DNA from 2 places in the Microseira sp. BLCC-F43 genome. Region 2 is predicted to be linked to the other one. Evidence: riboswitches for the same ligand, from Rfam matches in the RefSeq annotation. Region 2 holds a riboswitch; the other holds the start of a gene.
What was found. A riboswitch is a leader RNA that binds a small molecule or an ion and turns the genes downstream of it on or off. The one in region 2 is predicted to bind cobalamin.

Region 1 (16,611 bases), on a different contig from region 2:
GGATGAAAATCTATGAAACCATCCGAAAACTAGAACCAGATTTCTTCATCCACTGCGGCGATAATGCCTATCCAGACAACCCGATTCTATCGGAAGTTAGACTAGAAGACGGCAGGATTTGGAAAAATATTACTACCCCAGAAAAGTCCAAAGTTGCCGAAACTTTAGCCGAGTTTCGCGGCAATTATATCTATCACTTACTCGATGAAAACGTCCGCCGCTTCAACGCAGAAGTGCCGTTGTTAGTCCAATGGGACGACCACGAAACTACTAATAACTGGTATCCAGGAGAAATACTCGATGATAACCGCTATACCGTGAAAAGCTGCGATTTACTGGCAGCGCGTGGCAAAAGAGCGCTACTTGAGTATATGCCATTTCGCTGGGACGCCAAGGATCCGGATCGCATTTATCGCGCTTTTAAATATGGCTCAAATTTAGAGATTTTTATGCTCGACGAACGCAGCTATCGTGGGGCAAATTCTGCTAATCGTCAGACCTCGCAAAGTGCAGAAACAGAATTTTTAGGTAACGAACAAGTGCGGTGGTTAAAAAGCCAATTACTCGCCTCAAAAGCAACTTGGAAAGTAATCGCTAGCGATATGCCAATTGGGATTATTGTCCGCGATGGCAGGGCATTTGAAAACTTTGCCAACGGAGATGGTCCCGCTTTGGGACGGGAATTAGAACTGGCAGATTTGTTGCGGTTTATCCAACAAAATAACATCAAAAATGTTGTTTGGCTGACCTCGGATTTGCATTACGCCGTCGCGACTTATTACGACCCCGCCAAAGCTCAATTTACTGACTTTAAACCCTTCTGGGAATTCGCTGCAGGACCGCTGCACGGTGGCAGTTTTGGACCGCAAGCAATTGATAATACTTTTGGTCCGCAAGTCAAGTTTCAAAGCGCACCTGTGGGCATGAAACAAAACCTTCCGCCTACGGCAGAAATGCAGTTCTTTGGAACAGTAAAAATAGATGCTGCAACTAAATTAATCACCGTTGCGTTGAGCGATCTAAAAGGTAAAATTGTATACAGCGTCGAGTTGCAACCAGAGGTATAAATCCGGGTCAATGCTTGCAAAAATTATGAGTTTAAGGTATAATAGCAAGGGAGCAATTGACCAAGCTTAAAATATCGCTAAAAGATTTCGTTTTGTTGGTTTTTTCATCGTTTTTTGACATTAATGAGCTAAGTGGTGTGAAAAGAGCGATGATATAAAAGCAGCCCAAGCGTTTATTAGGGGGAGAGGCGATGATGACATCTACTATCCGCTATTCAATCGATGTGATTAGGGATGAAGCCCGCGAACTGGTTAAGAAAGGTACAATTAGTCGCCGACAACCGATATATGCGCTTTGCGAGTATATTAGACCGGGGGAATGGCGTTGTGTGGAATGCGAGTTAGAAGAGTGCGGCTATTTACTAAGAGATCGCATTTGCGATTTAATTGGTTGCGAAACCTGGAGCGAGGATTAGAATAGCGAACGCTGCGATTAATTCTGCCAGTTCGATGGTTTAATAGCTTGCATTGCTAATAAAGCTGTACCATAAGCGGCTTCTGTATGAATCGGTCTTAAGATAGATACTTGCAAATGACGTTGGCGAATCTTTTGCCAAGTAGGATTTTTCGCCCCACCTCCAGCGGTGTAAACGCGAGTTAACGGCGTTGCACCGAATTGTGTTAATAATTGGTAACCTCTGGCTTCAATGCGGGCGATACTTTCGAGTAAACCGTGGAGAAATTCTACAGGGTTTTCGGGACGGGGTTCGAGTCGGGGTGGTAGATTGGGGTCGTTGATGGGGAAGCGATCGCCCGCCTTCACCAATGGATAATAATCTAATAAACATTCTTTCTCAGCATCAATTTGACTGCTGAGATTTTCTAATTCAGCGTTGGTGAAAAACTGCTTTAATACTGCACCACCTGTATTAGAAGCACCGCCAACTAACCATAAATCGATCCCCCCCTGCCCCCCCTTGCCAAGGGGGGGTAAGTGCCCGCCTGAGACTAAAGGCAAAGCATCCTCTAGCTTCCCCCTTTGCAAGGGGGACGGGAGGGGGATCGCAAGCGAGGGTAAGCGATGGCTATAAATTCCGTAGCGGGAATCATCGACGCGAGTGCGACTTAATAGTTTTAGGACTAAAGTCGAACCTAGAGAAGTTACTGCTTCACCGGGAGAATTCGCACCGCTGGCGAGAAATGCGGCAATACTATCAGTTGTGCCGCTACAAACTATGCAATCTCGCCGCAAATTAAAGCGAGTGGCAATTTCTGCCGTCACTTCACCGACTGGCACCCCAGGTGCGAGGACTTGGGGTAATAAATGACGTTCTGGTAAATTTTCTAACCAATCTGGATAGCACAAATTTGCGACATCGTAACCGAGTTTTAATGCATTGTGATAATCGCTAACTCCCAAACCTCCGTGCAATAAAAAAGCTAACCAGTCTGCTTGATGTAAGAAATAACAATTTTGCAGATTATCGGCATTTTGGATTAGCCAGAAAAGTTTTGCAAGGCTAGAAGTGGCGCTGATTACGGTATGGTTGGGAGGAGCGATCGCGCGGACTTTTTCGATGACTTCTATTCCCCGTCCATCGTTGTACATTAAAGGTTCAGAAATGGGGTTACCAAAGTTGTCGCACAACAGGACGGTAGAAGAAGTGCCATTGAGAGCGATCGCTTTGATTTCCCCTCGGATTTCCTGGGGAATTTGCCCTAGCAGGTTAAATAAAGCATTCTGCCAGATAATGGTCTGGTTGGGTTGTGCAAACGGATATTGCGCTTCTGCTTGGATAATACCTTCAGAGTCGATTACTATTGCCCTTGCGCCAGAAGTGCCGAAGTCGATGCCAAGGTAGAAGTTCATGGGTAATTATAGATCGGGATTGATGTTGTCGCAGAGAGTGGGAAGCGCCACTCGGTTAATGCTTACACTATTATCAGATTCTTGAGGTATAGAAAGAGCCACACCAATCCCTCACCACCAGCAAAAAACCGAACGACACGGATTTGGAACACGGATGCAGGGATTTTCACGGATATTGGATCCGCGTATCCGTGTCCGAATCCGTGTGGTACTGCACCGATTGATTTTGAGTCACGTCATCCTTGTATCCGTATTCATATCAATGTCAGCTGTATAGGTCTTGTGCCACAATCCCGGAAAGGATTATCTAAAAAGCAAGCAGAGGGAACAGATGAGTGGCAAGAAAGTTAAAGGCCCCCATGAAGATTTGACCTATAGAATTATCGGTGTGGGGATGGCTGTTCACAGCCAACTTGGGCCTGGTTATAAAGAGGCAGTATACCAGCGAGCGCTCGAACTGGCATTAACCGAGAATGGTATCAGCTTCGACCCACAAGAAAAACTGCCCGTTTATAACAATGGTAATTTACTTGGTTATTACATACCAGACTTTATCATAGAAAACAAAGTCATTTTAGAAATTAAAGCCTTCGCCACAGTCCATCAAAAATATTTAGGACAAGTCATCACATACTTGAATCATACAGGTTTGCCAATTGGCCTATTAATGAACTTTGGCGAACGAAGTCTTCGGACTCGGCGCATATTTCCCTCACCCCCTGCTACAGAATTTCGCCACAACCATCAGTGGATCTATGTCCCTGATTGGCTGAAAGAGCAAAAGCGGAATCAAACAGAAGACCTGCCATTTTAGCAAGACACAACCTGACAAGGAATCGGAAACGGATACAAGCATTAGTCTTATTCTTATAAATGACAATCCCCATTTAATCCGTGCATCCGTGTTCAAAATCAGTGTTGTGCCACTTTTAGCGATCAAGCGCTACTACAAACCTAAAAATTAACACAACGACGATTCAATTTTACTTTTATCCAAAGCGCGACCTATCAGCACCAAACGAGTTTCGCGTGGTTCGTTTCCTAACCAAAGACGATCGTAAAAATGCTCAAAGCGCGAACCGACTCCTTGCAAGACTAACCGCATTGGTTTATGGGGAACAGCAACAAACCCTTTAACCCGGTAAATTTCGTGCTGTTGCACCAATTGTTTCAGCGAATCGACTAACGCTTGTGGCTCAAACTCTCGGTTTAAAATAAAGTGAACTGAATTAATATCCTCATCGTGTTCGTGGTCTTCTTCCTCATCGTGGTGACTGGGACGAGAGTCTAAATTATCCTCAACCGCTGCATTAAATCCTAACAGAACATCGGCGCTAATTTCACCGCTTTCGCAAGGGACAATTTTGACTCCTGGTGGTAGTTGCTGTTTTAACCAATTCTGCACCTGAGTTTGAGTTTGAGCGTCTACTCGGTCAACTTTACTCAACAGCACCAAATCAGCACAAGCTAATTGGTCTTCAAATAGTTCCTCAATTGGCGTTTCGTGGTCTAAATTGGGGTCAGCTTTTCTTTGCGCTTCCAAAGCATCCAAATTCGCCGCCAGGGTTCCAGATACTACGGCTTCGCAGTCTACTACGGTAACTACGCCATCTACTGTAGCACCCGTGCGAATTTCAGGCCAACGAAAGGCTTGAATTAAAGGTTTTGGCAATGCTAATCCGGATGTTTCGATTAGTATGCAATCTAAATTTTCTCGCCTTTCTAGTAGCTGTTGCATCGTGGGGAGAAATTCTTCCTGAACGGTGCAACAAAGACAACCATTCGTGAGTTCAACAATCTTCGTATTTGGCACTTCAGCGTCATCGCAAACTTGGCAATACCGCAGCAATTCGCCATCGATTCCCAATTCGCCAAATTCGTTAACTAGAACGGCGATGCGACGCCCTTGATTGTTTTTCAATAGCTGGCGAATCAGAGTTGTTTTGCCGCTGCCGAGAAAGCCAGTAATCACAGTAACGGGTATTTTTGCAGCCATAAAAGCTCCTAAAATTGCTGATTTTAGATGGCAGATTTAAGATTTAATTCAATCTTCAATCTCAAATCTGCCATCTTAAATTAATTGAGGGGTGGGATGCGGGCGATTACGCCTTTTTTTAGGGGTTCTGGTCGTTCTGCCCAGGGCAAAAGACCATTGGGTTTTGCATAATATTGAGCGGCACATTCTAGAATTGCGGCTGCGCTATTTTGGGGGGATAAATCCCCAAACAGATAAGTATATTTATCTGGGGCGGCGAATGAAACAGCACAAGCATGACTGCAAGCGCTCATGCACTCAACTTCTTGAATGGGAAATCGATCTCGTAATTCCCAATTTTGGTGGAGTTGGCTGAGATTTTCGATTAGTTCCTCACCGCCACTTTTACCTTGTGGTTTGCCATCTTGCCAAACGGTGGCACAGGTTTTACACACAAATAGAATGTGTTGCGTCTTCATTGTTGATTTGATAGTCCTGGGGAATATGCAATTAACCCAAAAGCGAAGAAGTGAGAAAAACAGTACCGATTGAGCAGATGACAAAGCCAGCGAATTGCAGGGGCGAGAAAGTTGGGCGGGTGAATTTCTTCATCGTCCAGTTGCCAATTAAAAGAGCAAGCAGAGAAATGGCGTACTGAATCAAGCTAAAACCCAACAAATAAGCAAGTAGCGGTGTCATTTGTGCGCCGACGATGGATTCGCCGTAAGCGTAACCGTGAAACAACCCCGCGCCGGAGGCTAGTGCTGTCAGCGCCATGAAGTTGGGACGCTGTTGGGTGAATAGCATGACGCCAAAAGCGATCGCAGAACCCGCAATAATCATCTCAGCTCCTGGTAAGTCTAATTTCAGCAAGTGAATTCCCGTGCCTACCAGTGCTGTCAAGATAAATCCTGCTGGAATTAAAGCGCCTCGCGACAATCCAACTGCCAGCAATCCAATGGCAACAATAAAAGCAAAATGGTCTAAACCGATAATTGGGTGGGCTAATCCGGAAACAAAACCTTCAAAGAAATTGCTGGGTATTTTACCATCAAGGGCGTGGTGAGCGATCGCAGGCCCAGCTGCACTCAAAAGTCCTATACATACCAAAAATCCTACCTGGGACTGCTGACGCGAAACTTCTATTTTTGACACGATCTGTACCTCGCAGATTTATTTATCCAACGTCGGCGGGCATCCTGACTTACTCGATTTTGGTAATTGGTAATTGCTAATTGCTAATTGCTAATTGGTAATTGTTTTTTCCTCGTGACCACGACAGAGTCTGGGAACGCGATTACCCATTACCGATTACCCATTACCCAATCCAAAATCGATTTACAGTTGCGGGACAGTGTCGGACTTGCACCAGACTTTCCCCGTTACCTCTGGCGGCTGATCCTCGCCAGAACCGACAAGGCTTGCGTATTCAGGACTTACGCCACGGCGTTGCCAGAAAGCCGGTTTTGATTGTCGTTCGCCCAGCGTGCGGTCGGCATATCTCTGGTTGCCAAACCAACGATTTTTCGCAGAAACCGGGTTTCTTGGCGTAAGCCCTGGTATTCTACCGCAAACCTTGTCGCTTGACAAACAGTCATCGGTTAATTGCTGAACTATGTAGCGATCGCGTCCTTCTGCTTTTGCCCAATTCACATCCCAGACAATCAACTACAGCGGCTGTTGTTTTCTCATCATAAACTACACTCTTTGTCAAGATATTCGTCAAAACGGCGGCGATTGGCGACTTGAGTCAAACCATCTAAACAAACTAATTGCTGCAATTGTTGCTTGGCAAAGGCACATCATCGAACGCGAGCGTAAGTTTTTTGAACGGCTAAATGCATTGTGCTTTGCCTCCAAGAACCTGTATAATGCAGCTAACTACATTATCCGGCAAAACTTTATTTATGGCTGGGGGTATTTGAACTACCCTTCAATCTATAACCTACTCAAATACCATGCCACTTACAAAGCATTACCAGCCAAAGTAAGCCAGCAGATTTTAATGGTACTAAACCGGCTGGAAATCTTTTTTTGCGGCAATAAATGAATATAAAAAACATCCCCAATCATTTACGGGCAGGCCATCTTTACCAAAGTACAAGCACAAAAATAAAGGAGGTAACCTATTAGTTTATACCAGTCATGCTCGATCTAAAACGGCCCTCAATCAAAAAATGTGTCAGTGGTTCCCTGGTGAGACAGGTGAGGGTAGTGCCGCAATGGGATTGTTATGCAATCGAGGTGATTTATCAGCAACCAGAGTCCCCCCATTCGTCAGGGGCAGGGATAGCAGCGATTGACTTCAACTCAGAAAGGATTTGTCCCGCTACTGATTAACGGACGCCCGCTCAAAAGTATCAATAAGTTATACAACAAAAAAATCATCCCTGCAATCTCAATTTAAGGGAAATCGGCAAAGGTTTAAAAGAATTAACCATAGCGACTTATTTTTCCTATTATTCCCACTTTTTAGTAGTATAGATTTTTTGGATGAAAAGCGCTTGACAAATGTTTTGTGTTTGTTGTAATATTTAATATTTTAAAATTTGTGATCTCGCTCTGGCGATAGCACCTGAATCCTACTGTAGCGCTCGCTGAGCCAAGCCAGTAGATAGAAATGTGCGATCCTTGGCGAATGGCAAAAGGTGCTTACACAATAGAAGACAAGCCATGCAACAGTTTGAATTACCGCGATACGAAAGAAACCTACCGGATTTTTCGGAGGTGTTTGGTGTGTCAGCAGCTGAGGTAATCGAAGATATGGATCGCTGCGGCGATGATATACCAGAGCAGGAACCAAAATATGGGTTCAACATCAATTATGCTGGGGTTCGCCGAGAAAATATACCCGTGAAACTTTTAGATCCGTTTGGTTCCGAGCAAGTTTTTCAGGTTTTCTGTTCGTTAGAAGCCAGCACAGAAGTTCCCTACTTCAAGCGCGGAATTCACATGTCCAGAATTGGCGATATCATAGCGAAATCAACACAAAATACCTATGAAAGCTTGCAACAATATGGGCTGAATGTGGCTGATATGCTAACTAAATATGAGTATCAAGGCAGCTCTCAAGTTAAGGTTGAAACTAAGTTTCCTTATCTAGAAAATGTCAAAGGATGGAAAGAAGAAAAGGACAAAGTTTCCCTGGAACATTTAGGGTTATCAACAACCATTCACACGAAACAAGGAAGTAGTTACAGCCAAAGCGCCGGAATAACTGTTGCAAATATTACTGCGTGCCCTTGCGTGCAAAGCACCTTTAAGCATACCTTAAAAGTAGCAGGGAACTTCGTTCAAGACAGCGTATTTTAACCATTCATCACTCATTCTCAACGGTGTAGAACCACGATTGAGGTGCTGAATTTGCCTGTTGGTAAGACCATTCCCATTAAGCGTTTATTGGAAGCAATCGATCAGGCGCTCGTCAGAGTACAAAACACGCTGCCGAGAGAATACGAGTTGCTGATGGTTTATCGATCGCACAAAAAACCTCAATTCATTGAAGATGTTGTCAGGGAAGTTGCCGTTAAAGTAGGCGAGGCGATCAAAGATGACTTTCAGCAAAGCTCTATTCGAGTTTTTTCCGAGAGTATGGAGTCTATCCACGACTTTGATATCCAGGCTGAGCTAGTAGAGTCTGTGGAAAATTTGGTTCAGGAATAGCACACCGACAAAGTAATGCCGTTGGAATTACAGGATAGCACGAATAAAGGTATACCTTTAAAGCCTGACCGCCCATATACAACGGTGGTCTTAGCCATGAGTGCGGATGGAAAAATTTCCGATGTAGTCCGGTCTGCTGCTGGTTTCGGATCGGCTGCGGATAAAAGACATCTGGAGATGCAGGTTGCTAAAGCAGATGCTCTTTTGTTTGGTGGGGGAACCCTTCGCGCAGATGGAACGGCAGAAAGAGTATTCGATCCGATCCTGCTCGAACAACGGCAAAATCAGGGAATGGCACCGCAACCGATACAAATTATTGGCTCTGGTAGCGGTGCTATTAATCCCCAATTAAAATTCTTTCAGCAGCCTGTAGAGCGATGGCTGATCGCAACTAGCGTCGGTGCTAAAAACTGGCAAGGGCGTTCAGAATTCGATCGCATCTTGTTAGCAGAAACAGAAACCGGAAAGATTGATTGGGTACGAGCGTTTCAGCAATTAGCCAGCCTGAATATAAAGTACCTCAACGTAATGGGCGGGGGCACGCTGGTTGCATCATTATTGGCAGCAGACCTAATTGATGAGTTTTGGTTAACTGTTTGTCCGTTTATTTTTGGAGGTGCAACAGCACCTACTCCAGTTGATGGGGAAGGATTTCTATCTCAAACGCTGCCGCGTCTAGAGTTATTAAGTGTGGAAAAAATTGAACAGGAGGTTTTTCTGCACTATCGCATACAGCGAGGAAATTTTGACAGTGCCGCAAGATGTGCCACAACGCAAGACCGATAACCAAGGTCGCGTCGTGGCACTAGATCCGGGAATCAGAACTTTCATCTAAACCTCCGAGATACCCCGTCCGTCTACACGGCGGGGAGGGATAGGAGCGTTGATTTCGGCGGCTCGATGCCGCCGAAATCAACACACAATCTTGGCAATTTACAGATAACTCCGGTTCTATATGATGGTAGTATATCCGTATGCAAAGAACGATTCGCATCCAGCTTCAACCCGACATCGAAACGGCTAAGGCTCTGTCTCAAACGATTGAGCAATACACTTGGTCGTTTAATGCCGTATGCAAGCATGGATGGGAACACGACTTGGCAAATGGCGTAGAACTGCACAAAGCAACTTACTACGACCATCGCGCTGTGACTGGCTTGGCGTCTCAGTTAGTCTGTGCTGCTCGTGTCAAAGCAACGGAAGCTTTGAAATCGGCGAGAAGCCTGAAGAAGAAGGGCAAAACAGTCAGTTGCCCAACCTCGAAATGTTGTCCAATTCGGTACGATGCCCGGTCTTACACGGTTTGGTTTGACCGATGCGAGGTATCGATTCTCAGCATCAATCGACGGGTGAAACTGCCTTTTGAAATCGCTCAATACTATCGGCAATATCTGAACTGGAAGAACACCAGTGCAGACTTGCTCAAAGACCGAAGAGGACGATGGTGGCTGCACATCGTGATGGAGATTGAAACTCCTGAAACAATGGCAACGGATGAGGTTGTCGGCGTGGATTTGGGTATCGCTTCCCCGGCTGTTGATAGCAAGGGAAGTAAATATGGTTCTGACCATTGGAAGGAGATAGAAGATCGAACATTTGAGTTGCGTCGAAGACTGCAATTCTATTGGCACGAAAAGCGCCAAACGACACTTGAAAAAGCTGTCTGGTCGCCAGAAACGTTTCAGAAAAGACTGTGACCATGTGCTGAGTAAGCGATTGGTTCGGTCTGTTCAGTCCGGTGCAACATTGGTTTTTGAAGATCTCACGAACATTCGCGGTCGAGCCAAGACGAGGAAGGCTCAAAGACGACGATTGCATGGATGGAGCTTTGCTCAGTTCCAAGCATTTGTTACCTACAAAGCTGAAGCCAGAGGTGTAAATGTGGGATTTGTTGACCCGCGCTATACCTCGCAGAAATGCAGCCAATGTGGACATATCGAGCGAGGAAATCGCCCGTCTCAGGCTGAATTTCGGTGTAAGAAGTGCGGGTATGAGTGCCATGCGGATTATAATGCTGCGATCAATATTCGTGGAGACTTTCTTAAACTCAGGGCGGCAGTCAATCCGCCTATTGTTTCAGCCGAAGCTCTCGGCTAGGGACAAGCGCCACCGTCTTCACGGTGGGGTAGTTGACGACTTACAGAGCCAAAACTGAAAGCTGGCACGGCGAAATCGGCCAAAACTTAGGCGGGGCAAAAGTTATCAAATCCAGCGAGGGGCAATTTATGAACCGGGAGCTAAATGGTGCGCGTGGGATTTTCCTACGTGCATTGCTCGATCGGCTTTGGTTAAACCAACATTTGGTGGTTTAACTTATGTATTTGTTAGGGAACAAAGTATCCCAGGACTTACGCAAAGAAACAAAGGGCGCTCCGCAAAATCCTTGGGAAAGGGAACCAGAAATCGAGGTCGAAACCGGGTTTCTGGCAACGCCCTGGCGTAAGTTCTGTATCGGTACCCAAATCTATCAATAATTAAATTACGTCAATAGCGCTGAGGACAACTCGATTCAATTATGGCTACCTCTTTGGCGATTGCACTGAACAACATCGGCAAGGTTTACCCCAATGGTCTTGTGGCTTTGGAAAATATGAGCCTTGCGATTAACCAGTCTCAGTTTGTCAGCATTGTGGGGCCATCAGGGTGTGGCAAAAGTACAGTGCTGCGGATGATTGCCGGACTCAGCACTCCAAGTTATGGTAAAATACACTGGGCAAAAAATCCCAGTCAGTCAGGCTTGCCCAATCGGGCGTTCGTTTTTCAAGAGGCAGCACTCATGCCTTGGGCAACCGTGACAGAGAATATTCGGTTGCCATTAAAGTTAATGAAAATATCTCAGCAGGAGGCTGAGATTGCAGTTGAAGAGGCAATTGCCTTGGTTGGACTGAAAGGATTTGAGCGCGCCTATCCGCGACAGCTATCAGGAGGGATGAAAATGCGGGTGTCCATCGCCCGGTCATTGGTGACGAAACCAGATGTGTTGCTGATGGATGAACCATTTGGGGCGCTGGACGAAATGACCCGCAGCAAGCTCAACCGCGATTTGCTAGACCTGTGGCAGGAAAAACGGTGGACGGTCATTTTCGTGACGCACAATATTTATGAGGCTGTCTATTTGTCTGAGCGGGTGATTGTGATGGCAAGTCGTCCAGGACGCGCGATCGCAGATGTCGCCATCGCTGCTGGTTATCCCAGAACCGAGGAATTTCGGCTGTCGTCCTTGTATGCCAATTACTGTCAAACTATCGTTCGCTCCCTGACAGCAGGAGTAGAAGGCACCGAATACAGCGTGGAAATGAGTAATCGGTTCTAAATAATCATGCCTAAAACTGCCAGAGAAAAATGGATCGAGTTAATCAAAGATGAGAGAGTCTTTGAGATTATTGCACCCGTTGTTGTGGGTATTTTGGTACTCGTTAGTTGGGATATATTCGTTCGGGTTACAAACTTACCCCCTTACCTGCTGCCTGGACCGCTGCTAGTTTTCCAAACGTTAATCCGCGATTGGGGCGAGTTATTTCCGGCGCTGTTGATTACGCTAAAAATTACAGTTGTGGCATTTATTCTCGCCGTTGTTTCAGGCGTATTGATTGCGGTTTTGATGGCTCAGAGTAAATGGATTGAGAAAAGTCTGTTCCCCTATGCGGTGATTTTACAAACTACACCGATTGTGGCGATCGCGCCATTAATTATCATATGGTTGAGAGATAACACCTTTGGAGCGCTGGTGCTGTGTGCTTGGATTGTGGCGCTGTTTCCGATTATTTCTAATACCACCCTCGGATTAAATAGTGTCGATCGCAATTTGAGCGATCTGTTTCGACTTTATCACGCCTCTCGCTGGCAAACTTTATGGTATTTACGCCTACCCTCTGCCATGCCTTACTTTTTGGGAGGGGTGAGAATTACCGGCGGATTAGCCCTGATTGGCGCCGTGGTGGCAGAATTTGTCGCGGGAACGGGTGGCGCCAGATCGGGACTTGCTTATCAGATATTGATGTCTGGTTACAAGCTGCAAATTCCTCGCATGTTTGCTGCCTTGCTGATGACAACCTTTGTGGGAGTGATTATCTTTTCCGTGTTGATGTTGCTGTCTAATTTCCTCCTGCGTCACTGGCATGAAAGTAGCGCTCGCCCTGAGGATTGATATTCCATCATATCAGCCTCCAAATTTATGCGACAGGACTTACGCAAACAAACATCTATGTTTTAGGATGGGCTATACACCGAATGTAGAGGATATCATTCGACTCTTTGAAGAGGGAGGAGTTGGTTCTATTAAACTGACTCAAGCAGGATATATCGCGACAGATCAATATCTTCGTACATCAATTTCCCACATTTACGCTGCAGGAGATGTGGCAAATACCATAGTTCCTTCCGTCGCAACTGCGGTAGCTCAGGGTGCAATTGCTGCACGCAGTTTGGAGGAGGACTTACTATGTGGAGTTTAGGGAAGTCCCAGAAATAAATTATTCTAAAATACAACAGACAGCATTCCCGATCTTCAAAGTGACCCCTCGCCCAAAGCGCTCCCTGATGAATTGATGATTAAAAATATCAATGGCATCATCCTCCAAATTCATGGGATTTTTGCAGTATAATAGTGTTTAAAATCAACAAGAACCTGTAACTGAGACCAAGTATGGCAGTCTACGATCCAATAGCAGAACAGTACAAGCAAATTCGAGAAAATGTAGCATATGTGTATGTAGAAAAATATACATACTTGAGTAAACTGGGCAACATAACAGGGAAATCAATCCTGGATGTAGGTTGTGGAGAAGGCATATTCAGCAGAATTTTCAAACAAGAAGGTGCAGCGCGAGTTGTGGGCGTAGATATTTCCTCAAAAATGATTGAATTGGCAAAAGAAGAAGAAGCAAGAAGACCTCTGGGAATAGAATATATTGTCGGAGATATGCGCGAGTTGGGGAAAATAGGTAGTTTCGATTTAGTGGGGGCAGCTTTTTCGCTAAATCACGCCAAAACGAAAGAAGAACTGCGGGAAATGTGCCAGACAATATATGAGAATTTAAAACCGAACGGTCGCTTCGTATGCCTGAATAATAATCTGGAACAGACCCTAGAGTCTTATGAAAGAGTGACAAAATATGGATGTACTAAAAGCACTAACTCCTCGCTTGAGGAAGGATCGCCTATTTCCGTATACGTTTTCGATATTAAAGGTGAGAAAATCAGCATAGACGACTATTAACTCAGTAAAGAAAACTATGAATGGGCATTCCGGGAGGTAGGATTTAAAGAAATTAACTGGGACAAACCAATGGTTTCCCCTGAAGGAATACAAAAGTTTGGCGAGGAGTTATGGAAAGATTTACTGGAGAATCCAAGTATGAGTTTGATTGAGTGTCAGAAATAGTTGTTTTTTGACGATTTAGTCAGCGCAATAAGCCAGCCAAAAATTGCACTAGATTTTGTTATGAATCCGCCATCACCCTCATCAACAGCAATTCATCGCCTGAGTCGCCGCCGTTTTATTCAATACGGTTCTATCTGGATTGGTAGCAGCGTCATGACTGCTTGTGGGAACAACAAGCAACCATCAACTAGCAGTTCTCAGATGAATAAAGTGACATTAGGGACAGATTGGATTGCAGAACCATCACAAGGCGGATTCTATCAGGCTCTTGCTACAGGTATTTATAAAGACTATGGTTTAGATGTCACTATCAAAATGGGTAGCCCTCAAGTTGCCAGTGGGAGTCAATTATTGATGGGGGGTGTGGTAGATTTTTTCATGGGTAATTCTATTGACGCAGTGAACGCCGTAGCAGAAGGTATTCCGAAAATCACAGTCGCAGCAATCTACCAGAAAGACCCCCAATGTATCATTGCCCATCCCAACCCAGCGACTAAAACCCTTGCCGACCTCAAAGGCAAACCAATTTATGTCTCTGCTAGTGCTAATATTACCTATTGGCCGCTGCTCAAAGCTAAATACGGTTTTACTGACGAGCAAAAACGTCCTTATAGCTCTAATCCTGGCCCCTTTTTAATTGACAAAAATTCAGCACAGCAAGGTTACATCACATCTGAACCTTTCGTGATTGAAAAACGGGGAGGGTTTAAACCCCTGGTATTTTTATTAGCAGATTATGGCTATCAAACCTACGCAGGTACGATTGAGACACGACAAGAACTCGTAGAAAAAAATCCTGATTTGGTGCAGCGATTTGTTGATGCTTCAATCAAAGGTTGGTATAGCTACTTGGAAAATCCGCAACCAGGGAATCAGCTGATTAAAAAATATAATCTGGAAATGACGGATGAGGAACTTGATTACAGTATTCAACAGCTAAAAGAAAGTGGAATCATCTTTTATCCTGAAGCGGAAAAAAAAGGTATAGGAGCTATGAGTGAGGAACGATGGAAATCATTCTTTGACAGCATGGTTAGTGTAGGAGTTTTCAAACCTAACGTGAACTACAAAAATGCCTTCTCCTTGCAATTTGTGAATAAAGGAGTAGGCTACTATCAGAAGTAATATGTAAACGGAAGCGATATAACTCATCGCTGTACGATCACAGGTGTCCCTACGGTTACTTGCTCGTATAACGCCTCGACATCTCGATTTCGCATTCGGATGCAACCGTGGGAAACTGCTTGTCCGATCAGGCGCTCATTGGGGGTACCGTGAAATCCAATAAAATTTTTGCCGTCAGTCCAAAACGCAATCCATCTCCTGCCTAATGGATTATTCGGCCCTGGAGGGATAACCTGTCCATTCAAAGGATGCTCCCAATAGGGATCGCGTTCCATGTGCAAAATTTTAAACGTGCCGGTGGGAGTTTCCCAACCTGCTTTGCCAATGGCAATCGGGTAACTGGTTTCCACGCGATCGCCTCGATATACATAAACCCGCCGCTCTCTCAATTTTATGACTAAACCAATCTCAACAGCGGGATTGACCGGAGCGGATTGCTCTGTATTAGGCGCTACTGGGGGTTGTCCAACAGGAGGCGCTTCCATGTGCGGTTTTAGTTCAATAGCTTCAGTCACAGCAGCAGCAACAGCAGGCAGCCCCGCTACTGACATTGTTAAAATTATTACACTCAAACCAAGAAGTTTCATGTTTCCAGCTATCGATTTTCCTCGCACCATTACGGATAGATTGACATATTGATAATTTTTATCGGTTCCGTATTGAAACTCGTTCCTATTGTAGTATTTTTACCTAAACTTTCCTCAGTAGAAACAGCTATATTGTAGCTGAGTCTGAAAAACAGACTTGTTTTGTCAGCGACTATACAGCAGAGCTTGCAAACCTGTGATAATCCAAACAACTCATGCCTATAGGTGGAGTTAGCGCCAAAAAGGTGAGAGTTAGAATTTGGGAGAAACAAAGGCAAGAGAAAAAGCTTTGCGAAGCAAGAGCTAGGTATAGTCGGCAAACGATCTCAAAGTGAGGTTAAAATGCGTCTTCAAAATGTGAAAATATTGACGGGGACGGCTCTCGTGGTGGCGTTAGGAGCGATAGCATCAAGTCCAGCGATCGCCACTGAAATGAGCGATCGCCTCCAAGACAATCGAGTAGCTGTAGCATCCAACTCCAACTCTTACACCGGAACAATCAGAAGTATCGTTGGCAACATCGTAACCCTGGAACTACCCAACGGCGACACCAAAGAAATCGGCTTAACTCGATTGGAACAGGGACGACTCGGTTTAGTCCCCGGTATGAAAATTCTCGTCAGAATGGTAGACGGGCGTAGAATAGTTTCCCTCGCTCCCCCAGTAGAAGCAGTTACAGTCGCCAGAGTGACGCGGATTGAGGAAACGACAACTCAGATCGAACGCACACCCAGGCGCATCGTGTTACCACCCCCGCAAGAAAGACCAGCACCTGTCAGACGGGCACCTGTGCAACCCGCACCCGTTAGAATTGAGCCGGTGGAACAGACAACAGAAGTGGAACCTCTACCGCGCCGTCCCATCAGAGCGCTCTGGTAAGATTATTGTTTTCACAGATATCTGCAACAGAGATAATGCCGCCACTTCTGTAGGCGGCATTATTTTATATTCTTGGGCAGGCGGGACACCTACCTGACTAGAAAAATATCAGTTGTGGGATG
Region 2 (16,611 bases):
GGTTGACTCACAATGTGCCACGCCCCGCCAGCAATTAGCAAAGCTCCAATCCAAATGTGACCGCCGATAACATCCTCTAAATTATTCACACTCGCCATTCCCAGGGGAGTCCAACCCCCATTTGCAATGCCAAATAGGTAGCCAAAAATCGTCACGGGATTGAGAGTGGGATTCGTAATTAAGCGGACATTGGCAACAGCGGGGTCGTAAATTCCGCCAAAAACCATTGCTTTGAGGACGAATAAAAATGCAGCAATTCCCAAAACAATCAAATGATGACCCAAGATCAAACTTAGCTGTTTTGGGTTAGTCCATTCGTAGTGAAACTTAGTAACTCGTCCCACCCCATTTTTTAAGATCGCAGGGCCGCGAAAAACATGATAAAGCCCGCCAGCACCTAAAACAGCAGATGCGGCTAAATGCAAGATTCCAATCGCAAAATAGGGATAGGTATCTACAACTTGACCGCCTGCACCCACACCCCAACCTAAAGACGCCAAGTGAGGTAGCAGAGTTAGTCCTTGATCGTACATCGGTTTGTCAGGCACGAAGCGAGCCACTTCTGATATCGCAGTAGCGCCAGCCCAAAACATAATTAAACCCGCGTGAGCAATATGAGCGCCCAATAATTGACCCGACAAATCAATCAAGCGGGCATTCCCAATCAACCATGTCAAATTTGTATTGTCGGCTAGCGTTCTTCGAGTAGAAATTTCCACAGTTCGGTTCTTTCCTTTTGAGTCATGAAGTCAAAAAATTTTGTTTTGGTGTAGGGGCACGGCATCAATCAGCTTTGCCGCTAACTGGAAGGTTTTTTACTGCCGTGCCCCTACAAAGGCATCAATCAGCTTTGCCGCTAACTGGAAGGTTTTTTACTGCCGTGCCCCTACAACTGCATCGCCACCGATGAAAAACTGTTTTACAAATCGCTGCCGACGGTATTCAAGGCATTTTCAACGCGCTTAAAGTCAAAGCCAATCGCGCGTAAAGCGTGCCAGAGATGACCTTGCAGGAAGAAGAAAGCTAAGAAGAAATGGGTATTTGCCAACCAACAACGAGCCGTATGATCACCATTCGGTAACTGTACGGTGTCGGCAAAATAAGGAGTTACGCCCAGCTTCACTTCTAAAGCTGGCCCGTAAAATTCTACAGGATAAGCTAACGTGTTGACTGCACAAAAATAAGCGGCAACAAATCCTGCCAAAGCAATACCGCCTAAAGAATAGGAAAGAATTGCTTCCCCAGAGAAGATTAAGAGCTTTTTCGCCCAAGGTAAAGGCTCTTTGACGATGTGCCAAATACCGCCTGCAATCAGAATTGCGCCTACGTAAATGTGACCGCCAACTAAATCTTCTAAGCTGTTAACGCTGGCAAAATGGGTCTGATAGCCATAGATTACTAATGGGTCAAGCGTGGGATTTGTTACTAAGCGCACATCCCCAATTGTCGAGTCATAGAGTCCGCCAAAATACATCGCTTTAGCAGCCAGTAACAGCGCACCTGCTCCTAAGAAAAGTAGGTGATGTCCCAAGATTATTCCCAACTGTTTGTAATCATTCCATTCAAAGTGGAATTTCTTGGCCTGCCCCTTTGCGTCTTTCAAGTTTTCCGGCGCTTTAAAGGTATGGAAAAGAGCGCCAGCACCCAAAACAGCGGATGAGATTAGGTGCAAAACTCCCACAACAAAAAAGGGATAAGTATCCAATACTTGACCGTTTTTTCCCACACCAAATCCCAATGTTGCCAAGTGGGGCAGTAAAATTAGCCCCTGTTCTCCCATCGGTAAATCGGGTGAATACCGAGAGATTTCAAACAGCGTAAATGCGCCTGCCCAAAGCGTAATCAGCGCTGCCTGCCCTACGTGTGCTGAGATGAATAAGCCGGATAAATTCGCAAAGCGGGCGTTTCCAGCCCACCAGGCATATTTAACTTCTGTCTTGTCGTAAGTTTGCATTGAGTCCGTCTCCTTGCGATTTTCTTGGCTGTTTTTCCTGCCTTGCGTTCGCGCAGCGTGCCGGAGGCATATCGCTCGCTCAGTCCCTTAACAGCCTTCTTGCTAAATATTCTCATCAATTTAATCTAGTTGCGTAAGATTGTCAATAAGTTTTTGCGGTTTGATCGCCATCTGACTAGAGCTATTTATCATCGTTTCTTGATTTTTGCTGCATATCTGTCGAGCGAACGCTTGTCAACTAGCCGCAACAATTATTAATTTTAGGTTTAATAAATGCAATTAATTATCAACTAATCCCGCCTAGTAGGAACGGGTGCGATCGCGATCGAGAACCAGTAACTCTTGTGGGGTGGGCATTCTGCCCGCCTTTGAGGTCTAATGCACATTGCACGCTTTGTCTTTTAATACTACAATATAATACATAAGCTGGCGGGAAAGCGATATTGTTTCCCAAGGCTGGAGCGATCGCTTCTTTGATACAATAAGAATCATTATCACTTTTTGTTATATGGTCAGTTCCCCACCCAAACCCCAATCGAGTCACAACCCCAACCAAAGCGATGAGGAAAAACTGCTGCGAATTCGCCACACTTGCGCCCACATACTCGCAATGGCAGTGCAAAAGCTATTTCCAGAAACCAAAGTGACAATTGGGCCAGTGGTGGACAATGGCTTTTATTACGACTTTGACCGCAAAGAATCATTTACCATGGAAGATTTGGGTAAAATCGAAACCGAAATGCGGCGAATTATTCAAGCCAATTTGCCGATAATTCGAGAAGAAGTAGAGCGAGAACAAATCAAAGCCGAAATAGAACAGTTAGGAGAACCTTACAAACTAGAGATACTAGACAGCATTCCAGAAGGCGAGATAATTACTCGTTATTTTATGGGAAATCCGGATAGCGGCAGGTGGAAAAAAGCAGAAAAACCCGAACCTTCATTAATTGAAACTGCCACAATTGAACCAGATGAATTTTGGTGGGATTTGTGCGCGGGGCCGCATTTAAACTTCACCGGCGAAATCAATCCCGATGCCTTTGCCTTAGAAAGCGTCGCGGGTGCATATTGGCGCGGCGATGAAACCAAAGCGCAACTACAACGCATCTACGGCACCGCGTGGGAAACCCCAGAACAACTGCAAGTTTACCTGCAACAAAAAGAAGAAGCCAAACGCCGCGACCATCGTAAATTAGGGCAAGAACTCAAACTGTTTAGCATTCAAGAAGATGCTGGTGGCGGTTTAGTTTTCTGGCATCCTCGCGGCGCAAAAATCCGCTATTTAATCGAAGATTACTGGCGGAAAGCGCACTTAGAAGCAGGTTACGAACTACTGTACACGCCCCACATCGCCAATCTGGAATTATGGAAAACATCGGGTCACTGCGATTTTTATCGCGAAAATATGTTTGACTCGATGAATATCGAAGAACAGGCTTATCAACTCAAGCCGATGAACTGTCCTTTTCACGTCCTCACCTACAAAAATGACCTGCATTCTTACCGAGAATTACCCTTGCGGTGGGCAGAATTAGGCACGGTTTATCGTTACGAACGTTCTGGAGTTTTGCACGGATTAATGCGCGTGCGGGGATTCACCCAAGATGACGCGCACATCTTCTGCTTACCCGAACAAATCGCCGATGAAATTCTGGGAGTGCTGGATTTGACCGAAAAATTCTTAACCGATTTTGGGTTTAAGAATTATCAGGTGAATCTTTCCACTCGTCCGGCTAAATCTGTCGGTACGGATGCCGGATGGGAATTGGCAACCCAGGCTTTAATTCAAGCCTTGAATAGAAAAGGTTGGCCTTATGTAATCGATGATGGTGGCGGTGCATTTTACGGCCCCAAAATCGATCTGAAAATTCAAGATGCCATCGGGCGCTTGTGGCAGTGTTCGACAATCCAGGTAGATTTTAACCTACCAGAAAGATTCAAAATCGAATATGTTGCTGCCGACGGCAGTCGCCAACAACCGATTATGATTCACCGGGCAATTTTTGGATCTTTGGAGCGGTTTTTTGGCATTTTGATTGAAAACTACGCGGGGGATTTTCCCCTGTGGTTAGCACCCGTGCAGATACGCCTTTTACCCGTCAGCGATGGTCAAAGGGAGTATGCCGAATCTGTGGCTGCTACACTTAAAAAAGCGGGGTATCGCGTTGAAATTGATACGAGTGGAGAACGTTTATCGAGGCAAATTCGCAACGCAGAATTAGAGAAGATTCCTGTAAGTGCAATTGTCGGTAAGCGGGAAGTAGAAAATCAAAGCTTGAGCGTGCGAACCAGAAAAGCGGGAGAGTTGGGAACGCTGACACTTTCTGAGCTAGAACAAAGTTTACAGGAGGCCATTCAGCAGAAAACGTTAATGTGACGTTATTTCCAGAACAAGGGGGTAGGGGGCATTTTGCATCGAAAAAACTGAACCGACGCCTAATTTCTACCCCTTGTTTTAGAGCAGCTTAAATCATATCATAATAATTATCAACTAATACGTATAACAGGCTTTAATAGTTTCTTAATTTACATATTTTGTCAAGTCAACTAATATAAGTTACAGATAAAACGGTGTAGGGAAAGTCCGGTCTAAGTCCGGCGCTGTGCCGCAACTGTCAGCGGAAAGACATGATACGAATCATTAATTTCCGTGAGCCAGAATGCCTACCCGCTTTTTTAACCCCTTACTTCCTGCGTCGCACGGGAAAGGAGCTAGATTTGAGACCTACTCACTCAATAGCCCAACAAACCTGGTTTCTGTGTATGTGTGTTGCTCGATAACCACACAACTACTAACAGGATATCCTCGTATACCAAAGAGGTAACAGGATAGATTTAACCAGGCTATTTTTCTAAGCTACGCACCAGTTAAACCCATGCATATTGGGCATGAAAAAGCTGGAAATAGCAAGGGGGCGGAATATTTTTGTTCCTTCATCATGATGTAAACCGTTCATTTTTGCCAAGAACAAGGAATTTCACCAATGAATTTATCACCGAATAAAAGCCAGATTGCTACAACATTATTCAAAAGCTTGTTGGCAGCTTCTGCAATTTTGCCGATGTGGGTTCAACCTGTATTAGCTCATGTTCTCTGGTTTGACTATAAAGGTGGAGAATACAACCTTCTATTTGGTCATCCAGAGTTAAACGAACTAGAGCCACTGTTACCAACCAAGCTCAAAACCGTGACAGCTTACGACCCAAATAAACAGTTAGTTCCTTACTCGCTCAAACAGAAACCCGATGGTATGTCACTCGTTTCCAATGGAAATGTTGCTGCAATTACTGGCTTTTATGACAATGGTTTTTGGGTCAAGAAGTCGGAGAATGACTATGAAAATGTTTCGGAAAGCGAAGCCGTACAATACAACACCAATTATGAAGTGGGTCATTACGTGAAGTACGCTAAGGCGCTTTATAACTGGTCTGAAGCACTTAGTAAACCCTTTGAACTGCCACTGGAGATTATGGCGCTGAAAAATCCTTTTGAGGTCAAAATGGGAGAATTTTTACCCATTCAGGTTTTGTATCAGGGAAATTTGACCAAAAATGCGACAGTGGAATATTTGGGAGAAACGCTAACGATTAATGAGGATGGAATTGCTTTTGTGCCGATCGGTCAAGATGGATTGCAGACGATTGAAGCCAGTTATTCGCTTTTGTTAGACAACGATGCGGCAGCGGATAAAGTTTCTTATGCCGCCACATTAAGCGCACAAAATAAATCGGTTCCAGAACCCTCTGCTTTGTTAGGGATCGGTGCGTTAGCTTTAATGGCGATCGCCAACCGAGGTTCCATCCACAAGAAGGCATCTTGAAGGTCTTCTTAAGCTGATAAAAATTTGAAAATTGCTAATGGCTAATTTTATGATAAAAATCTGATAATATTAGCCATTAGCATTATATTTTTTCAGGCGATCGCCTAATTTTCATCTGACGATGGGTAGCCATGCCAGTGTAACCATTTGACCAACGGTTGACAAAAGTAGTCCTGCATAACGCCGGACAGGCGTCGTCCTGGTCATTCAGTCATCGGCAGGCGGGACTTGTCCTACAAGTTTTATCAAGGCATCTATAATGTATAATAATGATAATCGTTATCAAAATGACGTAAAAATAAGGTAAAATTAACCAGGAATCGATAATGCCCAACATCCAATCGGGGTCTGAAACCGAGTTATTGTTCAGGGTAGATCCAACAAAATATCACAACGGCTAGCCATGAATGATACCAAATTTACCCTTGTACCTAAGCGAGCGACAAAACTCAAGCAGTGGTCATCTGGTTGGAAAGCGGTTGAGAGGGGTAGTTTATGGGTAGTTTTGCTGACTGCGATCGCAACAGCCAGCAGTTTGATTTATCCCCATCCGCCCCTGGTCAGTTTTGCCACAATTGCAGGGGTAACCCTGACCCCGACAAAAGCAGTCAAAACAGTAGCGATCGCTTGGTTAGTTAATCAGATTTTCGGGTATACCTTTCGCAATTATCCTCAGACAACCGAATCTTTTACTTGGGGGTTGATCCTGGGATTGGGAGCAACAATAGTAACAATCCTTGCAACAAGTAGACCCCATTTTAGTCAAGCTCTAATCTGGGGTCATTTCCTCTGGATTGGGGTGGCTTTAGTTGGGGGATTTATCATATTTGAGGGATTAATTTGGCTCGTTGGGTTGTTGATGGGAGGCGAACATAGTTTCACCTTAGCGATACTAGGTCTGCGGTGGATCAAAGAAGTAATTTGGACAATTACTTTGGCTTTAGGACATGGGTTTTTAGTGGCGCGATCGCCGGGGCTGAAAGTCTAGAGAAATCAAGGAATGTAGTTTATGAATCAATCTGCGATCGCTTTAATATCAGGCCCACCCGGATCAGGAAAAACTACCTGGATTCGCCAACATTTAGACGATACATCTAACCCCATCGTCTACTTGAGTCCCGGTAATAGCAACGTCCCCATCGACCAGACCATTATTGCCGCCGAATTCCCCCACTGTAAAACATTAACCGACGGGCAAGAATTGGAATTGCTCAAATTATTAGCAATGGGATATTCTGCCTATATTGAGATTGGATTTCACCTAGAATTATCAGAAATTGATAAAATAATCGGAAATCTGCCCCATCAGCGCATTGCCCTAATACCGCCAGAATTAAAACAATCCCCATGGCACGAATGGGCAAATAAAATTATCCCTAGCGCACCGTTACAACAGCTACCAGAAAATATCGAACTCTGGCGCGTACCGATGACCGGACAAATGCTAGATACCGATAGCCTCAACGCTTTTTGGTACGAACTGACTCAAAAAGCTTACGGCACAATATATCGCGCTAAAGCCATCTTTGACTTAGCCGATGGACGTGCAGTTTACGGTGAATTTATTCCCAATATTGAAGGAGATTCTTTTATTGAATTAAACCTACCCCGTTGGTTAGAAGGACGCCCCGCACGTTTCAGCGGATTAGAAGTTTTTGGTCAAAACTTAGACCAACCAGCTTTAGCACAAACAATTAAAGATAGTTGTCTGACAGACACCGAACTTCGATCTTACCAACAACGCCTAAAACAAGCAGAACAATTTGAGGATATCCAAGCATGAAAATAGCAGTTATGTCATGCATTCACGGCAACTATGAAGCTTTAGATGCTGTTTTAATCGACATCGACGATCGCAATGTCGATAAAATATACTGCCTGGGAGATTTAGTCGGATACGGCCCTTTTCCCCACGCAGTAATCGAGCAAATTCGTTCCCTCGATATTCCCACTTGCCAGGGATGCTGGGATGAAGATATTGTGGAAGGATTGAACGCCTGCGAATGCAGTTATCCTTCATTGTTAGCCGAACGTCGCAGTAGATTTGCTCACGAATGGACGCAGAAAAACATTTATCCCGAAGACCGAGAATTTTTAGAATTATTGCCTCATACATTGCGGGAAGATAACCTTTGTTTCCTGCATGGCAGTCCCCACAGCAATCACGAATATTTACTCCCCGAACTAGATGGATTTTTAGCATTAGAACGGGTACTTTCTAGCGGCGCAGATGTACTATTTTGCGGTCACACTCACTTGCCTTACGTCCGCACTTTAGATGCTGGTCAGTTACAAATTAAAGTTAAAAATGGCAAGCAACAGGAACGATTAAGTTTTACAGCACCTTTGAAGCGAATTGTCAACGTTGGTTCGGTGGGAGAACCCCGTCACGGAAGACCAAATGCCACCTACGTTATTTACGATACGGATACGCAACAAGTGACGCTACGAGAAGTGGAATACGACTATCAAAAAACTTGCGCGGCGATAATAGAAAAAGGATTGCCTGCTATTTTTGCATGGCGTTTAGCGCGGGGATTAGAATATGCAGAAAGAGCAGACGATCCCACCCATGTTTGCGTGCGCTGATACAGATCTGTAGGTTGGGTTGAGGTAACGAAACCCAACATTGCGATTTCACAAGGTTCAACCCAATCTAATTTTTAGTAATGGATAGATAACTATGAGCCAATGGGCAATTTTAAGCGGGATAGAAGGCAATTTAGCTGCTTATGATGCAGTAATGAATGATATAAAACGCCAAGTACGAGAATTAGAAGCTGTATATATTTTGGGAGATTTAGTTGGGCCAAGACCAGAGTGCGAAGAATTAGTAAAGCGCGTGCGATCGCCTAAAAATAACGAAATAGAACCGCAAATTTGTACTGGATGGTGGGAAGAACAATGTTTCATATTACACGGCATCGGCACCCAGGGAGAACCAACAGAATTAAAATCCCGCTATGGAGGAGATACAGTCGTGAAACTGTGGAATTCTGTTACCAAAAAAACGGTAGAATGGCTGAGATATTTCGACTTTGGTTTCTTTGAACTCGACTGCCTTTTAATTCACGGCAGTACCGTTAGCGTTGACGACGCTCTTACCCCAGAAACACCCCCAATTATAATGTTAGACCGGCTGTTGCGAGACGGAGCAAATAACTTATTCTGCGGTCGTTATGGTCAAACATTTGAGTATTGCATCGAAACAGGATCGCTCTCGACATCCGTCACAACTTTAGATGCTCAAAACTCTCCCCAAACTATCAAAACAACACCCCGCAGAGTTGTTGGAGTTGGTAACGTTGGACGCACCCCCGGAGAAGCAACTTACACCCTGTACAACCCCACTACCAATAGGGTAGAATTTAGAAGCATTCGCTATCACTTTAACAAGGGATTTCAACCTTAATCGCCAAAAAATTAGCCAATTACTCCAGCTAGCTTTTGCAACTCTGTGTCAACGGCAACACAACCCTGGGGCGAAATCAAGGAATTTTGGTTGGCCTACCACCTTTGTGGTCAAATTAATTTATAATGGATGGGATCGCAATCGCTAAATACTTGCCCCATGTCTTCCAACGCCGCCACCTTACCACCTAACCTCGCACGCATGGTCGAACGCTTCGCGCGTCAGTCGGATCCGAAACAGCGCTACGAACAACTGATTTGGTTAGCTAAAAAGCTGCCGGAATTTCCTGAATCGGAAAAAGTACCTGAAAATAAAGTTTCGGGGTGCGTTTCCCAGGTTTATATTACTTCTGGGTTGAACGACGGCAAGGTTGTTTATCAAGGCGATTCAGATTCCCAGTTAGTTAAAGGATTAGTCGCATTTTTAATCCAAGGATTGAACGGACTCACACCAGAAGAAATTTTGAAAGTCAATCCTGATTTTATTCAACAGACGGGGCTGAATGTAAGCTTGACCCCTTCCCGCGCCAATGGGTTTTATAACATTTTCCAAAAAATGAAAAACCAAGCCCTATCATATCAACTATCCGAGTCGGGAGAGTCGTTCAATTAATAAGACCTCTGCAAAAAACAAGCTCAAGGGCAGGCAGGATGCCCACCCCACAAGAGTTTTTGGAAAAATCTAATGTCTATAACACAACCAACGGCAGGTACAATCGAAGGTCTGACCAAACGGGGAATGCCGGTTACGATTATTACCGGATTTTTGGGCAGCGGCAAAACAACCTTACTCAATCAAATCCTCAAAAATAGACAAGATTTAAAAGTCGCCGTTTTGGTTAACGAATTTGGGGATATTAATATCGACAGCCAACTGTTGCTTTCCCTAGAAGAGGACATGTTGGAACTGAGCAACGGTTGTATTTGCTGTACGATTAACGATAACTTAGTTGAGGCCGTTTACAAAATTTTAGAACGGCAAGATCGCATTGATTACATGGTAGTGGAAACGACAGGGGTTGCCGATCCGCTACCAATTATTTTAACATTTGTAGGGACGGAATTACGAGAGTTTACTAACCTGGATTCAATTCTGACGGTGGTAGATTCCGAAACGTTTACCCCAGAGCATCTGGAAAGCGAAATAGCGTTCCGGCAACTGACTTATGGGGATATAATCTTACTCAATAAAACCGATTTGGTGCCAGAAGAAAAGGTTGAGGAACTAGAGGACTACATCAACGATATAAAAGCTGGGGCTAGGGTTTTGCGATCGCAACACGGTCAAGTACCCCTGCCGCTGATTTTAGGTGTAGAACTCGCGCATCCAGAAACCTATCTAACTGATGCCAGCTTGAGTAAAGAGCAAAAGTCAAACCACCTCGCCAACGACGGTTTTGTATCCGTTTCTTTCAAGAGCAATCGACCTTTTGCAGTGAAAAAATTTCAGACATTTTTACAAGATAAAATGCCTGCCAATGTTTTTCGAGCTAAAGGGATTCTTTGGTTTAAAGAAAGTACGAGGCGTCACATCTTTCAATTGAGTGGCAAACGCTACGACTTGAAAGATGAAGAATGGCAGGGCGAACGGAGCAATCAGCTAGTAATGATTGGGCGCTCGTTAAATGCGCTGGAAATTAACCAGCAACTGAATAATTGCCTGACTCGATAGCAGAGAATCATTAGTCATTGCTCAATGACTAACGCTGCTTAACCACTCACAACTAACACCAAATTCATGACTCTTTACATTACTCCTGAAATTGCCAATAATGCTGATAGTTTGGAACTATCTCTTCAAGGCAAATCCTTGCCCCCCGTTACCCAAGCAGAAATGATTCAGGCGGTACGGACATTATTGATTGGATTGGGAGAAGATCCAGATCGAGAAGGATTGCGAGATACTCCCAAGCGCGTTGTGAAAGCGTTGCAGTTTTTGACTCAAGGTTATCGGCAATCTTTGGATGAACTGCTCAACGGAGCCGTTTTTACAGAAGATGCCGATGAAATGGTGTTAGTTCGCGATATCGATCTTTTCAGTTCCTGCGAACACCATATATTGCCAATTCTCGGTCGCGCCCACGTCGCTTATATTCCCGACGGCAAGGTAATTGGTCTGTCTAAAGTTGCTCGAATTTGCGAAATGTACGCAAGGCGCTTGCAAGTCCAGGAACGTTTAACCGCACAAATTGCCGATGCCTTGCAAGGGTTACTCAAACCGAAAGGCGTGGCAGTTGTAGTGGAAGCAACTCATATGTGTATGGTGATGCGCGGGGTACAAAAACCGGGTTCTTGGACGGTTACGAGTGCAATGAAAGGCTTATTTGCTGAAGATGCCAGAACTCGCCAAGAGTTCATGAGTTTGATTCGGCATAATGCGAATTTTCACTAACTTTGGGTAATGGGTAGTAGGTAGAACCTCGCCGAGAAACCAGAAACCCGGTTTTTTGCAAAAACCGGGTTTCTTACACCCAAGGGCGCGATCGAAGTTTAATCCGCCAACACAGGAAATTAACCAGCAACTCAATAATTGCCTGACTCGATAGATTTTTTGATGCTAAATGAACGATTGTTACCAATGGGCGATCGCATCTTGAATGGCTTCCCTGGCGCTTAAATAAAGCTCACGTCGGTAATTTCCATCTAATATCTTACAATGCAGAATGCAGCGCCATCCACGATCGGCTAAGGAGTGTACCCAAGGATGAAGGTGTTTCGTAAGCGACACGTTTCTGTAAGCGACCTGAGGGATCGCGGCACTCCTATACCTCAAAATCAGCGCTGGCGCGATCTTTGGGGAGAAGCTCGCACTCGAATTCTAGTTTGGTATGTTGTGATTTTGACACTGACGTTTGGCATGGCAATTCCAGCCTTTCGCCAGCTTTTGTTTGCCCGTGTTGATGCTCGTGTTCGTCAGGACATGCTGGGAGAAGTGGAAGACTTCAGAGAATTGTTGGCAGGCAGAGTTAACCTGGAAAGATTAGAGAATAACCGCATAGACGACAACGACACAGCCGCGATTAGAGAAGTGCAGCCCATCAGTTCTGTTGAACAGGCGCTCATGAGAGACCTTAGAGTGCCTACAACCGAACAGGAAATGAAGCGGTTCTTTGAAGCATACTTAAAGGTTGAAATTCCAGAAGACAATATTTTTCTGATTACATTTGTTAATGGAACATTCTATGAGTCTAGTCCCAAAGCATTACCGAAAGATCTCAAACCAGACACCGATCTAATGCGGCAATGGGCAACTCAGGCTGAACCAGGAGAGGGGAAACAGGTTAGCCAAAACCGCGACATTAATCGCATCTTCTACTTTGTTGAACCCATTAAAACGAACGGAAAAATACTCGGAACGTTAGTGATTGCCCATAGTGCCGAAGAACATGCTGAAATCCTGGAAGCAGTGGTTGCGATCGCTCAGGTTGTTCTGGCAGTGCTGTTGATTGCGCTGCTTTTGGTATGGTTTGCTGCCGGACGAATTCTGCAACCGTTACGGGAATTGGCGATAACTGCTCAATCGATTAGTGGAAGCGATTTAACACAGCGCATTCCAGTACGGGGTAAAGGAGAACTGGCAAACCTAGCAGTAACGTTCAACAAGATGATGGATCGATTGGAAAGTTCGTTTATTAGCCAGCGTAACTTTGTCAACGATGCTGGACATGAACTGCGAACTCCGATCACCATCATTCGTGGATATCTGGAATTGATGGCTAGCAATCCGGACGATTGGCAGGAAAATCTAGCAATCGTTGTGGATGAACTAGGTCGAATTAGCAGTTTTGTGGACGATTTAATCTTGCTAGCACAGGCAGAAAGTCCAAACTTTTTACAGCTGGAAATTGTTGATACTGCGGCAATTACCCAGGAGATATTTGATCGGGCGCAGACGTTGGCAAGCCGAAACTGGCAGTTAGAGGCGGCAGCGAAGGGAAAAATTATCGTCGATCGTCAGCGAATTATCCAGGCGATTATGCATTTAGTACGCAATGCCACACAGCACACAGAAACAACCGATGCAATCCTAATTGGCTCTAAGATTTGCAAAGGCAAAGTTCACTTTTGGGTGCAAGATAGGGGAGAAGGGATTGATATAGAGAATCAGCAGCGAATCTTCGATCGTTTTGCCAGAGTCCCTAACCGTCGCCGCAGTTCAGAAGGCGCTGGATTGGGGTTATCTATTGTTAAGGCAATTACTGAAGCTCACAAGGGACAGGTGACTCTTTACAGCCAAGTCGGTGTAGGCTCAACCTTTACGATCGTTCTGCCATTAGAGGCTGTTTGACCTCTGCTTCAGTTGAGCAAAAATCTCCTTACACTAGAATCAGGGTAAAAATTACAGGAGACTCTCTCGTGGCAACAGAAGTACAAGTTTTTCAAACAAGTCTCTACGAAACCGATTTTGTCCGCTGGGTTGAAACTACAGTTGAACAACTGCGTAATCAAGAATACGCCAGCGTAGACTGGACAAACTTAATTGAAGAAATTGAGTATATGTCAAAACGGGAGCGAAAAAGCCTCAAAAGCAACCTTGTAGTGCTTTTGCTTCATCTCCTTAAATGGCAACATCAACCAGAATGTCGTAGTGGCAGTTGGAAAGGCAGTATTCGGGAACATCGCCGACGGATCAATGATGACTTAAAAGATTCACCCAGCTTAAAACCATATCTACAAGAAGTATTTGCTGAGTGTTACATGAATGCTCGTCTTCAAGCCGCAGATGAAACAGGCTTACCAATAGAAACTTTTCCATTAGATTGTCTTTATACACCCGTTCAATCCCTGGATACTGATTTTTTACCAGAGTAAAGCGCGATATGCCTACCTTCCGCTGGCACGAATTGCATTTAACTCTCTCACCAGATATAAACAAAACTTAATTTAAGTATAAGCAAACATGGGATAATCTGAGCTATTGATCGCATCTGGTACAAAATAATGAATCGATTTTTACTGGTTTTGCTCTCTAGCCCTGCACTGTTAGCTTCTCTCGCGTCTCTTTTAGTGACTGCTTCTCCCGTCGGTGCAACCACACCCATCCCCGCCACCAACGAAGACCTTTCCTGCATTCTTTCTCGCGACTCCAACGGGTTAAGCTGTCTGCGGGTGACTAAAGAAATAGTAAGTGCATCGGATGCGTTTGATAGCGATCCGACGCCTATGTTAGATATTACCGATGAAGAAAGCGATGAAGCGATCGCTAAATATGGTTGCGACTGTTCTGGATGTATCAGATCCTTGCGTCAGTCGGAGATTTAAAAACAGAAATCTCTCCCCTATATTTTGATAGCAACGATGCGAATTCTGCGGTAATCGGCAAACCAGGTTCCATCCCGATACAGCATTGGTTGCAAGCGTTTTTCAACAGATTGGATGACTTGGATTCGCTCTATATCTGACAACCCAGATAAAAACCCATTCGCGAACATTTCAATCCAATTCGCCATCCCGGCATCGCCATCTTCTAGCGGTGTTGGACGATCGAATAATACAGCGTTGGTCACATCAAATCCTTGTTTTTCTAGCCTCGTCGCATATTCACCAATACTGGGATAATAGCAGGGAGAAAGTGCTTCAGGTGAAGGATGTCCAATTTCAGCTAAAGCACTACAAATTGCTTGATAAATTGCTTGCACGTTGCCTTTACCGCCAAATTCCGCCACCAATCGACCTCCAAGTTTAAGCGCTTCTCTGATGCAATAAATCGCGGCATCTGGTTGTTTAATCCAATGCAAAACTGCATTTGAGAAAACTGCATCAAAAAGTTGATCTACCTGAAACTTTGTTGCATCTGCTACTCGGAAATCTAAATGGGGATAGTTCTGAAGTGCCGTTGCAATCATCGTTGGCGATGAATCAATTCCTTGCACTTTAGCCCCAGTTTGAGCAATTTTCTCGGTTAATTGTCCCGTGCCGCAACCTAAATCTAGAATCCATTCTCCTGGTTTAGCAGCAAGTAATTCCAAAAGCGATGAGCCATACTGCCAAACAAAGGCATGTTTTTCTTGATAAAGCGTTGCATTCCAAGATGGTTGTGTCATGGAAAATTCTCCTGATTCTTGAGTTCCTGCGTAGGGGCACGGCAAGCATAAAACGTTCATTTGTATAGAATATTTTGCCTGCCGTGCCCCTACTTCTAACCGACGATTTTTCAAACAAACCCGGAATATCCCCGTAATATCATGTCCGTTGAATTGCCCATAATAAAAAAACATCACCCTGTTGTTGCGTAGGGACACGGCATCATAGATATCTCGGACAAACAGATAACGTTACTCATGCCGTGTCCCGGCTGATGATTATGGGTAATCTTAAGGACATGATATAAATTATCGTGTTCTTGCTAGTTCTTTACCCGCCAGTCGAGAGATTTCAACCCGATCTATACGGCATACTCTGATTGATTCCATTATGCGCGCGCCCTGTTTTTGGTAGAAAGCAATTGCTGGTGTATTGTCCGTCTTAACCGTCCATTCAATGCGTCCGCAATTATTTTGCTCGGCAATTTGTACTAAAGCATCGATCAATGCTTGACCAATTCCTTTACCCCGCATGTGAGGTTGAAGAAACAGATCGCCTAACCAAATACATCGTTCTGCCAAAAAACTTGAGTATGTATAAGAATAGATCGCAAATCCTACCGCAATTCCTTCTACTTCAGCTAACAGTACGTATGCCTGTGGTGGAATATCGTAAAATAGAGTATGCCTTAATTTATCGGCTGTAGCTTCTAAGGGAAATAAATATCCATCAAACTCGGCTTTTTGCTGAATTAAGGAAAGAATTAACTCTACATCATCGATGTCAGCGACTCTAATTTTTATATTCAGTTTATCCATTTTTAGCGTCTCAATTCCTCTTATTCATCACTATATAAAACAGAATCGGGAATGTCCAATATATTTTTAGCTATTGATTTATACTTTAAAAATATAAGTGCGTCGGTGAGTTATGGAACTGCGACACCTGCATTACTTTATGGCGGTAGCAGAGGAACTGAATTTTAGCCGTGCAGCAGAAAGACTGCATATTGCTCAACCTCCTTTGAGTCAACAAATTCGTCAGTTGGAGGCTGAGTTGGGATTTCAACTGTTTCATCGCACTAAACGTACAGTACGGTTGACTGAAGCAGGAATTGTATTTTTCGCCGAGACGCAAAAAATTATGCGGCAGCTTGAGAATGCAATTCAAATTGGACGACAAACCAGTCGCGGTGAACTAGGGCAATTGGCAATTGGTTTTGCTAGTTCTGCGGTACATAACGTTCTTCCAACTATTCTGCAAGCATTTCGTACAGCGATTCCTAGCGTGAAGCTACAATTGCGAGAATTGACGACTGACCAACAATTAGAATGGTTGCAGCAAGGACGAATTGATATTGGGTTTGTGCGTCCTCCAGTAGAGAAGGATGGTTTAAGTTCT

Region 1: linked by a shared signal. The riboswitch ahead of ACE1CM_RS44965 (HupE/UreJ family protein) and the one ahead of ACE1CM_RS20635 (DUF4198 domain-containing protein) in region 2 are both predicted to bind cobalamin.

What each region holds. Positions count from the first base shown of each region.
Region 1 covers NZ_JBHFNP010000343.1:903-17,513, forward strand. Annotated here, with positions in the region: gene ACE1CM_RS44935 (alkaline phosphatase D family protein) at 1-1,067, shown strand, start outside; gene ACE1CM_RS44940 (DUF4327 family protein) at 1,259-1,483, shown strand; gene ACE1CM_RS44945 (FGGY-family carbohydrate kinase) at 1,501-2,877, opposite strand; gene ACE1CM_RS44950 (GxxExxY protein) at 3,209-3,691, shown strand; gene cobW (cobalamin biosynthesis protein CobW) at 3,839-4,873, opposite strand; gene ACE1CM_RS44960 (DUF1636 domain-containing protein) at 4,954-5,331, opposite strand; gene ACE1CM_RS44965 (HupE/UreJ family protein) at 5,363-6,007, opposite strand; cobalamin riboswitch at 6,024-6,283, opposite strand; gene ACE1CM_RS44970 (hypothetical protein) at 6,289-6,450, opposite strand; partial or broken gene ACE1CM_RS44975 (GTP cyclohydrolase, FolE2/MptA family) at 7,616-8,515, shown strand; gene ACE1CM_RS44980 (RibD family protein) at 8,531-9,301, shown strand; gene ACE1CM_RS44985 (hypothetical protein) at 9,490-10,212, shown strand; gene ACE1CM_RS44990 (RNA-guided endonuclease InsQ/TnpB family protein) at 10,166-10,612, shown strand; gene ACE1CM_RS44995 (ABC transporter ATP-binding protein) at 11,031-11,828, shown strand; gene ACE1CM_RS45000 (ABC transporter permease) at 11,835-12,662, shown strand; gene ACE1CM_RS45005 (FAD-dependent oxidoreductase) at 12,634-12,969, shown strand; gene ACE1CM_RS45010 (class I SAM-dependent DNA methyltransferase) at 13,161-13,733, shown strand; gene ACE1CM_RS45015 (ABC transporter substrate-binding protein) at 13,959-15,023, shown strand; gene ACE1CM_RS45020 (L,D-transpeptidase) at 15,047-15,574, opposite strand; gene ACE1CM_RS45025 (hypothetical protein) at 15,953-16,489, shown strand; gene ACE1CM_RS45030 (hypothetical protein) at 16,579-16,611, opposite strand, start outside.
Region 2 covers NZ_JBHFNP010000147.1:16,513-33,123, reverse strand. Annotated here, with positions in the region: gene ACE1CM_RS20650 (chlorophyll a/b binding light-harvesting protein) at 1-719, opposite strand, end outside; gene ACE1CM_RS20645 (chlorophyll a/b binding light-harvesting protein) at 920-1,954, opposite strand; gene thrS (threonine--tRNA ligase) at 2,463-4,331, shown strand; cobalamin riboswitch at 4,492-4,641, shown strand; gene ACE1CM_RS20635 (DUF4198 domain-containing protein) at 4,939-5,775, shown strand; gene ACE1CM_RS20630 (hypothetical protein) at 6,179-6,763, shown strand; gene ACE1CM_RS20625 (GTP-binding protein) at 6,785-7,558, shown strand; gene ACE1CM_RS20620 (metallophosphoesterase family protein) at 7,555-8,364, shown strand; gene ACE1CM_RS20615 (metallophosphatase) at 8,459-9,187, shown strand; gene ACE1CM_RS20610 (SufE family protein) at 9,347-9,799, shown strand; gene ACE1CM_RS20605 (CobW family GTP-binding protein) at 9,872-10,858, shown strand; gene folE (GTP cyclohydrolase I FolE) at 10,925-11,578, shown strand; gene ACE1CM_RS20595 (ATP-binding protein) at 11,891-13,474, shown strand; gene ACE1CM_RS20590 (DUF29 domain-containing protein) at 13,543-13,998, shown strand; gene ACE1CM_RS20585 (hypothetical protein) at 14,128-14,448, shown strand; gene ACE1CM_RS20580 (class I SAM-dependent methyltransferase) at 14,466-15,230, opposite strand; gene ACE1CM_RS20575 (GNAT family N-acetyltransferase) at 15,519-16,028, opposite strand; gene ACE1CM_RS20570 (LysR family transcriptional regulator) at 16,141-16,611, shown strand, end outside.